DNA from 2 places in the Pseudoalteromonas sp. 120-MNA-CIBAN-0494 genome. Region 1 is predicted to be linked to the other one. Evidence: predicted binding sites of a transcription regulator. Region 1 holds the regulator's gene; the other holds the start of a gene.
What was found. The regulator sigma-54, encoded in region 1, starts transcription at its own class of promoters, with help from an activator protein. The targets are predictions, from matches to a motif close to GTTGGCACGNNNNTNGNNT.

Region 1 (5,718 bases):
ATTGCCTACCAAGAACTTAAAAACAAGCTTAATTTGAGCGATGAGCAAATTGCTTATATTGGTGATGATGGCCCTGATATGCCTGTTATGGAGTTAGTTGGCTTTGCAGTCGCAGTAAACGACGCGCACCCACTAATTAAACGCTTAGCACATTACACTACGCAAATGCCGGGTGGTTTTGGTGCAGTAAGAGAGCTAACCGACTTACTTATGCTTGAAAACAATAAACCATTAACTAGCCAAGGCACCAGTTCATGAATATAGCGCGCATAGTCTTAAGCGTTTTATTCATCACCTGTATGGTTTGGCTTTGGTACCCTTATTTTACTCAGGTAAATACGGTTGCTAAAGCCGACTCAGAAGTAATAGCTAAACCCGATTACACCGCCATTGAGCTAAAACAAACAGCTTTTGACGAAAACGGTGAAATTAGCCATAAAGTAACTGCGGTTAAAACGGAGCTTTACGAGCAGCTAGGATTTACCTTATTCGAAAAACCTACTTTCATATTGTACGACGATAGACAAAAAACGTGGCGTATCAATGCTGATGAAGCAACACTTTACGATGAAAGACAATTAATTTTAGAGGGTAATGTAACTGCCCAAAACTTAATTGATGGCGCAATGATAGACAAAATTATCGCCGACAATATTCAAGTAGATATAATGCTACTCACTATGCGCAGCGAACAGCCCGTTATTATAACTGGACCGAATTTAAAGATCACCGGTAAAGGCCTTGAAGCCAATTTAACAACCGAGGTGATAAAACTAATTAACCATACGCGAACACTATATTATGACCAATAACCTTGCAAAAATACTTATTATTCCATCGCTTATACTTGTATTTAATAGTAATGCGGCAGAGCAAAGTACTTCCCCATTAGCTAATCAAATTTCTATTAGTGCTGACCGACAAGAAGGTCAACTAAAAGAAAACGTTGGTATTTTTGATAAAAATGTCGAGATAATTCACGGCAATCGTCGTATAACCGCCGATCGTTTAGAAGTACATAAGCGCGACGAACTTGGCGATAATAAACAACTATTAATTGCCACGGGCAGCCCTGCATATTTTGAAGAAAAGCAAGCAGATGGTACTGTCATGAGCGCCAGCGCTAACGAAGTACGTTACGATGTAGCGAAACGTTTTTTAACCCTGGTAGGAGATGCAAACATTTCTCAAGCTGGGCAAAAAATTACGGCTAAAAGCATCACCTACGATATAGAGCAACAGCTTATAAGTGCTGAAAAAGATGAAAACTCAACTGATCGGGTACACACTATTTTAGTGCCTATAGACGTAAAAAAAGAACAAAAACTCAATAAAGGTCAGCCATGAGTACATTAAAAGCAGAGCTATTAGCAAAAAGCTATAAAGGCCGTGAAGTTGTTAAAAATGTAGGACTTGAAGTAAAAGCTGGCAGCATTGTTGGTTTACTTGGCCCAAATGGCGCAGGTAAAACCACTACCTTTTACATGATTGTAGGCTTAGTTCCTAGCGACAAAGGTAAAATATTAATTGATGATAACGATATTACCTTACTTCCTATGCACAGCCGTGCTCGTTTAGGTATTGGTTATTTACCACAAGAATCTTCTATTTTTAGAAAGCTCACTGTGTATCAAAATTTAATGGCTATTTTAGAAACGCGTAAGCAACTAAATAAACAAGCCAGGGAAGAAACCCTAAATAGTTTGTTGGACGAATTTAGCCTGCAACATATTCGCGACAGCTTAGGTATGGCGCTATCTGGTGGTGAACGTCGCCGCGTAGAAATAGCACGTGCTTTAGCTGCAGATCCTAAATTTATATTGCTTGATGAGCCCTTTGCTGGCGTGGATCCTATTTCAGTGCTCGATATTAAAAAAATTATAGAACACCTTAAAAATCGTGGTATTGGCGTACTAATTACCGACCACAATGTAAGGGAAACCCTTGATGTTTGTGAAAAAGCCTACATTGTTTCTCATGGGGAGCTAATTGCATCTGGTACTCCTGAATTTGTATTAAACGATAAAACAGTACGTGATGTTTATTTAGGCGAGCAGTTCAAACTGTAATATTTATGTTATTACTATAAGCATCTGCTAAGATTAATCATATCAATTTATAAGGATTGTTAGAGATAAATGAGGCAATCATTACAGCTGCGCATGGGCCAGCAACTTACAATGACTCCGCAACTGCAACAGGCTATTCGCTTATTGCAGCTTAGTACCTTGGATCTCCAGCAAGAAATACAAGAAGCACTTGATAGCAACCCATTACTTGAAGTTGATGAACAAGATTACACGGAAGAATCAGCAGGTAAAAACGAGCAAAAAGCAGATGACATTACTGTTAGCGCCTCTGCTGACGACACCCCAAGCGAGTATGAGCAAGATAGCGGTGAAGCACTAAATAAAGACACCATAAGCGACGACATGGCCATGGATGTATCATGGGATGAATATATGAGCGCAGCGCCTGCCTCTTCATCAGGGCCAATGCCTGAAGATGAATCTATTTATCAAGGTGCATCAACCGAAACCCTGCATGAATACTTAATGTGGCAATTACAGCTCACCCCTTTTAGCCCTACCGACGAAGCTATTGCCATAGCTATCGTTGAAGCCGTAGATGACTCTGGTATTTTAACCCTCAGTTGCGAAGACCTTTTAGCAAGCTTTAACCAAGAAACTGACGACGAACACGAAGTAGAACTAGATGAAATAGAAGCAGTGCTAAAGCGCATTCAATTATTTGATCCTGTTGGTATTGCAGCTCGCAGCTTGCAAGAATGCTTATGCATTCAATTAAATCAATTTGATAAAGACACCCCTTATATTAACGAAACAAAAATGGTGTTAACTGATCATATCGATTTACTCGCTGCTCGCGACTATCGTACGTTAATGAAAAAAACTAAGCTCAAAGAAGAAGAGCTTAAAGAAATAATGACACTTATTCATACGCTTAATCCTAAGCCTGCGGATACTATTGTCAGAGAAGAGTCTGAATACGTTATACCTGACGTGTCTGTTAAAAAAATAAAAGGCCGCTGGGTGGTAGAGCTAAACCCAGATAGCATGCCAAAAATACGTGTTAACAGCCAATATGCGGCTATGTCTCGTACAGTAAAATCCAGCGGTGACAGCCAATTTATTCGCTCGCACTTACAAGAAGCTAAATGGTTTATTAAAAGCCTAGAAAGTAGAAACGAAACGCTCCTGAAAGTAACTAATTGTATTGTTAAGCAGCAACAAGCGTTTTTTGAACATGGCCCAGAAGCCATGAAACCTATGGTATTAAACGATGTTGCCGAAATAGTTGAAATGCACGAGTCGACTATTTCACGGGTCACTACGCAAAAATATATGCACACTCCACGTGGCATTTTTGAGCTTAAGTACTTTTTTTCAAGCCATGTAAGCACCGAAAATGGTGGCGAATGTTCATCAACTGCCATACGTGCCCTGATTAAAAAGTTGATAGCTGCAGAAAACTTAGCCAAACCATTGAGTGATAGCAAGATTGCAGATATATTGGCTGAGCAAGGAATTAAAGTAGCTAGACGGACAATTGCAAAATATCGCGAATCTCTGGCTATTCCCCCGTCGAATCAACGTAAAAGCTTGATTTAAGACGTACAACAAAGAGGAAAATGCTGATGCAACTAAACTTAACTGGTCGTCATGTAGACATTACAGACTCATTAAGAGACTATGTAAATAATAAATTTGCAAAGCTGCAAAGACACTCAGATCACATAACTAATGTGCATGTTATTCTCGATGTAGAAAAATTAAGTCAAAAAGCTGAAGCAACAATTTTTGTAAGTGGCGCTGAGCTATTTGCATCGACCGAACACCAAGATATGTACGCTGCCATTGACTCGTTGATTGACAAACTCGATCGTCAAGTAATTAAACACAAAGAGAAGTTTGCTCGACACTAACACTATGAAATTAAGCTCACTTATATGCCAGGACTGCAGCAAAGCTGTGGTCCTTTTTAATAGTAAAAAAAGAATTTTAGAATTCATCAGTGAACTCGCGCATAAAAAAATGCCGTATTTACCTCAGCAAGATATTCTCACTGCTTTATTGGCAAGAGAAAAGCTAGGTAGTACCGGTATTGGCCGAGGAATAGCAATTCCACATGGCCGTATGAGCGGGGCACAAGAGCCTCTTGCCTTAATTTTAATAAGCGAAACCGCTATTAATTTTGATGCAATTGATAATCGTCCAGTTGATATTTTTGTTGCGCTTATAGTGCCCGATGGCGATAACCAGCAGCACTTGAAAACACTAGCCACAATAGCTGATAAACTAAACGATAAAGAGTTTTGTAAGCAATTGCGTGCGGCAAAGTCTGATGAAGCGTTATACCAAGTTATTTTGGATCAATCCTAGTTACTAATAAAGGGGTGGTAAATGGAATTAATTATTATAAGTGGCCGATCAGGTTCTGGTAAGTCAGTTGCTTTACGTGTTGTAGAAGATTTAGGTTACTATTGTGTAGATAATATTCCGGTAAATTTGCTGCCTTCATTAGTGCGCAGTGTCTCTGATAACTACGATAAAATAGCCGTTAGTATAGACGTGCGTAACCTGCCTAAAGACCAGCAGCAGTTTAACGATATTCTTGAGTACTTGCCCGACTTTGCTAAACCAACGTTATTTTATTTAGATAGCGACGATCAAACGTTAATCCGCCGTTATTCAGAAACACGTCGCTTGCACCCGCTTTCGATTGATTCGCTACCGCTAGATTTAGCAATAAAAAAGGAAAAAGAATTACTCGATGTACTCGTAACGCGGGCTGATCATGTCATTGATACAACCGATTTAAGTGTGCATCAACTTGCTGAATCTATGCGTGAAACCATACTCGGTAAAAAAGACAAACAGCTTATCATTACCTTTGAGTCGTTTGGCTTTAAGCATGGTATTCCCAAAGGTGCTGATTATGTTTTTGATGCGCGTTTTTTACCAAACCCACACTGGGAACCGGAGCTCAAGCCTTTAACTGGATTAGATCAACCAGTAAAAGATTATTTAGCTAGTCATAGTATTGTGCAAAAATTCACTTGGCAAATTCAAACCTTTGTACAAACGTGGTTACCACACCTAGAGCGTAATAATCGCAGTTATTTAACCATTGCTATTGGTTGTACTGGTGGTCAGCACCGCTCAGTTTATTTAGCGCAAACAATTGGTGAAAGCTTTGCTATGTCTCACCCTAATGTAAAAATTCGCCATCGCGAGCAAGAAAAATAATTCAATTTAAATAATCATCTGTTCAGCTTAAGTAGAGTATCTTATGCGCTTAGAAAATACATTTTTAATAAAAAACAAGCTAGGCCTGCATGCTAGAGCTGCTACCGTATTAGCACAATTAGCGGTACAATTTGACGCATCTATTACCTTATTTCAAGATGAAAAAGAAGCCGCTGGCGATAGCGTACTGGCTTTAATGTTACTAGAAAGCAGCCAAGGTAAAGAAGTAAAAGTAGTGTGCGAAGGACCCGATGCAGAGCATGCTTTACATGCCGTTGGCCAATTAATAGCGCAGCGCTTTAACGAACAAGAATAGTAGGCACTTTATTTAAACCAAGTAAACGAGCTAAAATATAGGGTTAGTGAAACCTTAAGCTAGTTTGGCTAAAAAAAGTAAGATAAACTGAACGAAGTTAATGACTAACTTCTTCCCTAACGTTATAAAAAT
Region 2 (5,718 bases), on a different contig from region 1:
ACTGAGTCAAAAGCGTTACGTGGTATGGTTGATGATCTTAAAAACAAAATTGGCTCGGGTGTTATTGCACTAGGTGTTGCAAGCGATGATAAAGTGAGCTTAATTGCAGGTGTAACTAAAGATTTAACCGGTAGAGTTAAAGCCGGTGAGCTAGTTAACCATATGGCCAGCCAAGTAGGTGGTAAAGGTGGCGGCCGTCCAGATATGGCACAAGCGGGTGGCTCTGAGCCAGAAAACCTAACTGCAGCATTAGACAGTGTAACAGCTTGGTTTACTGAGAAAACACAAGCTTAAGTGGCACTTATTGTTCAAAAGTTCGGTGGCACTTCAGTTGGTTCAATAGAGCGAATTGAAGCGGTTGCCGACCTTGTTGTTAAAACTAAACAACAAGGCCATCAAGTGGTTGTAGTGCTCTCGGCTATGTCGGGAGAAACCAACCGCTTAATTAATCTCGCCAAACAAATAGATACTCGGCCAAGTAGCCGTGAACTTGACGTATTAATTAGCACCGGCGAGCAGGTTTCGGTGGCTTTATTAGCTATGGCTATTATTAAACGCGGTCATTCTGCTGTGAGTTTATTAGCCGATCAGGTTAATATTTTAACCGATAATATGTTTGGCAAAGCCCGTATTACAGATGTAGCTGCAACGCGTTTAAAACATGAGCTTGAGCATAACCGTATTGCAATTATTGCGGGTTTTCAGGGCCGTGATATTGAAGGAAATGTAACTACATTAGGGCGTGGCGGTACCGATACTTCGGCGGTTGAAATTGCTGGAGCAATAAAAGCTGACGAATGTCAGATCTATACCGACGTTAACGGCGTATATACTACAGACCCTCGTGTTGAACCTAATGCACGACGAATGAGCCAAGTTACCTTTGCTGAAATGCTAGAGTTAGCAAGTTTAGGGGCTAAAGTATTGCATATTCGTTCAGTTGAAGCGGCAGGAAAGCACAATGTGCCACTTAGGGTGCTATCAAGTTTTTACCCTGATGCTGGTACATTGATTAGTTTTGAGGAGAGCGATATGCCTGGTAATGTCGTTTCGGGTATTGCGTTTAATCGTGATGAATGTTTAATAAATGTAGAGGGTGTACTTAGTGGTACACAATATCTTGCAAAGATTTTGAAACTTTTTGCAGATAATGGCATCGAAATAGATATGATTAATCAAGTTAATCATAATGTTGACAAAGTAGACTATGCTTTTACTGTACACACAAATGATTATTTACACGCATTAGACGTTTTAACAGAGCAGCAAGCTCAGTTAACAGCACAAAATATTTTTGGGTTAACAACAGTGGCTAAAGTGTCTGCTGTTGGTATGGGTATGAAGTCACATTCGGGTGTTGCTAGTTTATTTTTTGATGCATTAGCTGCAGAAAATATTAATGTTATTTTAGTGTCTACATCAGAAATTAAAATATCGGTTTTAATAGATGAAAAATACCTAGAGTTGGCTGTTCGTGCATTACATAAGATATTTTTAACAGAAAATGAATAGATTGATAGGTTTTACTTACTTTTTAGTCTAATTTTCATTAAAATGTTTTAGCGGAATCTTATAATTTTATTGGAACAAGGGAGCAAAAGAATGCTAATACTAACTCGTAGAGTAGGTGAAACCCTAATGATCGGTGACGAAGTAACCGTTACTGTTCTAGGTGTTAAAGGGAATCAAGTTCGAATCGGTGTTAACGCACCAAAAGACGTTTCAGTGCATCGTGAAGAGATTTACATGCGTATTCAAGCTGAAAAGTCTAACCCTGAACCTGGCAATGCTTAATCAGCAATGTATATAACTTAGTTACATACTGAGTTATTGCCAAAAGCCACTCACTGAGTGGCTTTTTTGTGTATAAAATTAAGTGTTTCGGCAGTTAATATGTGCTTGGATATATACTGCATACCTTTTTTGTTTTTTAATAGTATGCCGCGCTCTGTGGTTATAACTTCGTTAATATCTGACCACAGAAGTTGGGTGTTTTTATAAAAGTTACTCGATTTAATCCCTTCTTCGTCAAAGGTAAGGGTGACCTCAGACCCCGAGGCTTTGCTTAGCATTTGTCTAGTAACCCACCAAGGACGGCGATAATAAAAGGCAATACATTCGAGTACCGCAACCATGATCAGAAAAGATCCTAGGTAATGATCGTCTAAACCATAAATTCCAAATAAACCGAGTGCTACTAATAGCGCCAATAAAAAGTATTTTGGTTGCGCGCGCTTGCTATGCGCAACTGATTCGTCAAAGCACTCATAAAAATAAGGCTTATCAAGCGTGTAGGTTGTTGTAAGTGTCATATAGAAGTTCTTAAAACATAGTTATATGCATTTTAACAAGCTAACCAGTAAATGCGCAGTTATATAATAAATAACTGCATAATAGATAAAGATATTGGCGTTTATTATTTATCAGATCCAACCTTTAATTTAGATATTATTTTATTACACACATAAAAAAACGGCTCATTTTAGAGCCGTTTTTTTAATAAATTAGAAGAATTAACAGTTAGTTTCTTCTGCATTTACACCTTCTTTTACTTCTTCACATGCATCTTCAACTTTGTTTTGCACGTCAGTTACTGCTTCGTCAATACGTTCACCAGCATCTTCTGCGTGGTTATCTTCACAGCCCATAATAAATAAACTTGCGAATAGGCCAATTAGTGCTGCTCTTAAAGTTGTCGAATTCATAATGTAATTCCTTGTAAATTTTGATTTAAATGATTTTTAATTAGTTTAAAACTTTAGTTTGTTACCTAGGGCTTTTTGCCACGTAGGGCACCCGATACTAAAGATATAACTAAAAGTATTAAAAATATAAAAAATATAATTTTTGCAATACCCGCTGCGGCGCCTGCTATACCACCAAAACCTAACACTGCAGCAATTAAAGCAATTACTAAAAAAGTGATTGTCCAGCGTAACATTGTATTCTCCTTGGTTTATCAAATTTGCTCAATGGATATGGTGCGAGTTACGTGCCATTGTTTTTTTGCTTTTAAATCAATGGCTTGCTTTTGTTTGTGTTATTTCAGCGTGCACTCAATGGTAAGTTTTACGCTTTGCTATGTAATTTATTCATACTGATACAAGTGATTATGGATGTTAGTTTTTTATAAGAGAAGTTAGCGCATATTGATTTTTAGAATTGAGTTTAAGAGCTATTAAATTGCAGTTCGAGACTTACGAGCATAGCGGGCTTAATAACAGCGGCTATTTAAATGGTTGAATAATTAACAAATATATTTGGTAAGACCAATTGCCAGTGGTGAAATTACTTTATGCTAATAGAACTGTTAACGCTTTACTTTAAGTGCATTATTAACGGTTTTTAGGTCGCCTATATAACTTTTATTTATATTCACTATTTTTATTATCTATGTAATAGCGCGTATCTAGTCCTTTTTGTAGTGTTAAGTTAATTAATAGCATGTTAGTTTTGTTTAAATTGGTTTTACCAATTTACAGGCTATAGACAAAACACTGTTTTTTGTTATTATTCGGTGAATAATTATTTACGTAAAATGATTTTTTATTTTGATTTCGGTATGAGTTTTATAGGAGAGGAAAATGGATATCGCTGCTTTACTTACAACAGCAAGCAACTTAATGCTAACCGGTATGGTGGGGGTGTTTGTGTTTCTGTCATTATTAATTACCTGCGTTACGGTTATGTCTAAGCTGGTATCTCGCTTTGCAGAGCCTGAGCTTGCAATGCCTGCCAGAACACCGTCTTTTAAATCACAAGGTGTGCCTAATGAGCACATCGCCGCAATTAGTGCTGCCATTGCTCAGTACAAAACAAACAATAATTAAAGGAGCACTTAAATGGCTAAATTAAAATTAACAGAACTGGTACTACGTGATGCGCATCAATCATTGTTAGCAACTCGTATGCGCCTTGACGATATGCTACCGATTGCAAAAAAGCTTGATGATGCAGGTTATTGGTCTATTGAGTCGTGGGGTGGAGCTACGTTTGATTCGTGTATTCGTTATTTAGGTGAAGATCCTTGGGAGCGTATTCGCGCACTAAAAAAAGCGATGCCAAATACTAAACAGCAAATGCTATTACGCGGTCAAAATTTATTAGGTTACCGCCATTATGCTGACGATGTAGTAGAAAAATTTGTAGAGCGTGCCCATAAAAATGGCGTTGATGTATTTCGTATATTTGATGCAATGAACGATGTACGTAATCTTGAAACGGCAATTAAAGCGGCTATAAAAGTAGGCGCACATGCCCAAGGGACTATTTCTTATACAGTAAGCCCTGTTCATACGCTTGATATGTGGTTAACGCTAGCTAAGCAGTTGGAAGATTTAGGCTGTCATTCAATTTGTATTAAAGATATGGCGGGTTTATTAAAGCCGTACGATGCTGAAAAACTAATTAAAGCACTAAAAGAAACTGTATCTATTCCAATTGCAATGCAGTGCCACGCCACAACAGGTTTAAGTACTGCGACTTATCAAAAAGCGATTGATGCAGGCATTGATATGCTTGATACCGCAATTTCATCTATGAGTATGACTTACGGACACACCGCAACTGAAACTATTGTATCGATAGTTGAAGGGACTGAGCGTGATACTGAGCTTGATTTAAATCACCTTGAAGAAATTGCTGCTTACTTTAGAGATGTACGTAAAAAATACGCGGCATTTGAAGGTAGCTTAAAAGGGGTTGATGGCCGTATTTTACTCGCGCAAGTACCTGGTGGCATGTTAACTAACATGGAAAACCAGCTTAAAGAGCAAGGCGCAGCAGATAAGCTTAATGAAGTTTTACTTGAGATCCCACGTGTACGAGAAGATTTAGGCTTTTTACCGCTTGTTACACCAACGTCGCAAATTGTAGGCACTCAAGCGGTACTTAATGTACTAACGGGTGAGCGCTATAAAACAATTACTAAAGAAACAGCTGGCGTATTAAAAGGTGAATATGGCCTAACACCAGCACCTATGAATAAAGAGCTACAAGAGCGTGTGCTTGATGGAGCAGAGGTAATTACTTGTCGTCCTGCAGATAATATTGCACCTGAGCTTGCAACGCTTGAGGCTGAATTATTAAAAGAAGTACAAGAGCAAGGTTTAACTCTTGCTGATGAGCAAATTGATGACGTACTAACGTATGCATTATTCCCACAGGTTGGTTTGAAGTTTATTAAAAACCGTAACAACCCAGATGCATTTGAGCCAGTTCCTTGTGTTGAAGATAAAAGTAATAAAGCTCCCTCTAAATCAGCTTCAAATAACAACAGCGTTAAAGCTGAGCAATACAGCGTAAAAGTAGACGGTAAGGTTTACGACGTTGTTGTAGCTCAAGGCGGCGAGCTTAAAGAAGTTACATTAAAAGACTCAGAACATATTCCTCAGTCTGCTTCGGTTGCATCAGGCGAAACACTTAACGCCCCTTTAGCCGGTAATATTTTTAAGATAAAGGTAAAAGCAGGGCAAGTTGTGAATGAAGGTGATGTAGTGATTATTATGGAAGCCATGAAAATGGAAACTGAAATACGCGCTACGCACACCGGAACAATTGCTGAAGTGTTAGTTGGTGAAGGCGATGCTGTAACTACCGGCGACGCTATGATTGCATTAGCTTAGGAGTAAATAGAGGATGGATGGTATTTTAAACCTCTGGCATGCCACAGGCATTGCTAACTTTACATTTCCAGCGTTGATTATGATTGCGGTAGGC

Region 2: the regulator sigma-54 is predicted to act here: its motif matches at 2,982-3,000, upstream of AAEY55_RS15190 (DUF1328 family protein).

Annotation. Positions count from the first base shown of each region.
Region 1 covers NZ_JBEOOE010000002.1:133,859-139,576, forward strand. Annotated here, with positions in the region: gene kdsC (3-deoxy-manno-octulosonate-8-phosphatase KdsC) at 1-258, shown strand, start outside; gene lptC (LPS export ABC transporter periplasmic protein LptC) at 255-812, shown strand; gene lptA (lipopolysaccharide transport periplasmic protein LptA) at 802-1,347, shown strand; gene lptB (LPS export ABC transporter ATP-binding protein) at 1,344-2,069, shown strand; gene AAEY55_RS02345 (RNA polymerase factor sigma-54) at 2,139-3,632, shown strand; gene hpf (ribosome hibernation promoting factor) at 3,659-3,946, shown strand; gene ptsN (PTS IIA-like nitrogen regulatory protein PtsN) at 3,951-4,403, shown strand; gene rapZ (RNase adapter RapZ) at 4,425-5,270, shown strand; gene AAEY55_RS02365 (HPr family phosphocarrier protein) at 5,314-5,586, shown strand.
Region 2 covers NZ_JBEOOE010000032.1:11,686-17,403, forward strand. Annotated here, with positions in the region: gene alaS (alanine--tRNA ligase) at 1-294, shown strand, start outside; gene AAEY55_RS15170 (aspartate kinase) at 295-1,512, shown strand; gene csrA (carbon storage regulator CsrA) at 1,603-1,794, shown strand; gene AAEY55_RS15180 (YcxB family protein) at 1,845-2,312, opposite strand; gene AAEY55_RS15185 (hypothetical protein) at 2,514-2,705, opposite strand; gene AAEY55_RS15190 (DUF1328 family protein) at 2,771-2,941, opposite strand; gene AAEY55_RS15195 (OadG family protein) at 3,585-3,830, shown strand; gene oadA (sodium-extruding oxaloacetate decarboxylase subunit alpha) at 3,843-5,624, shown strand; gene AAEY55_RS15205 (sodium ion-translocating decarboxylase subunit beta) at 5,638-5,718, shown strand, end outside.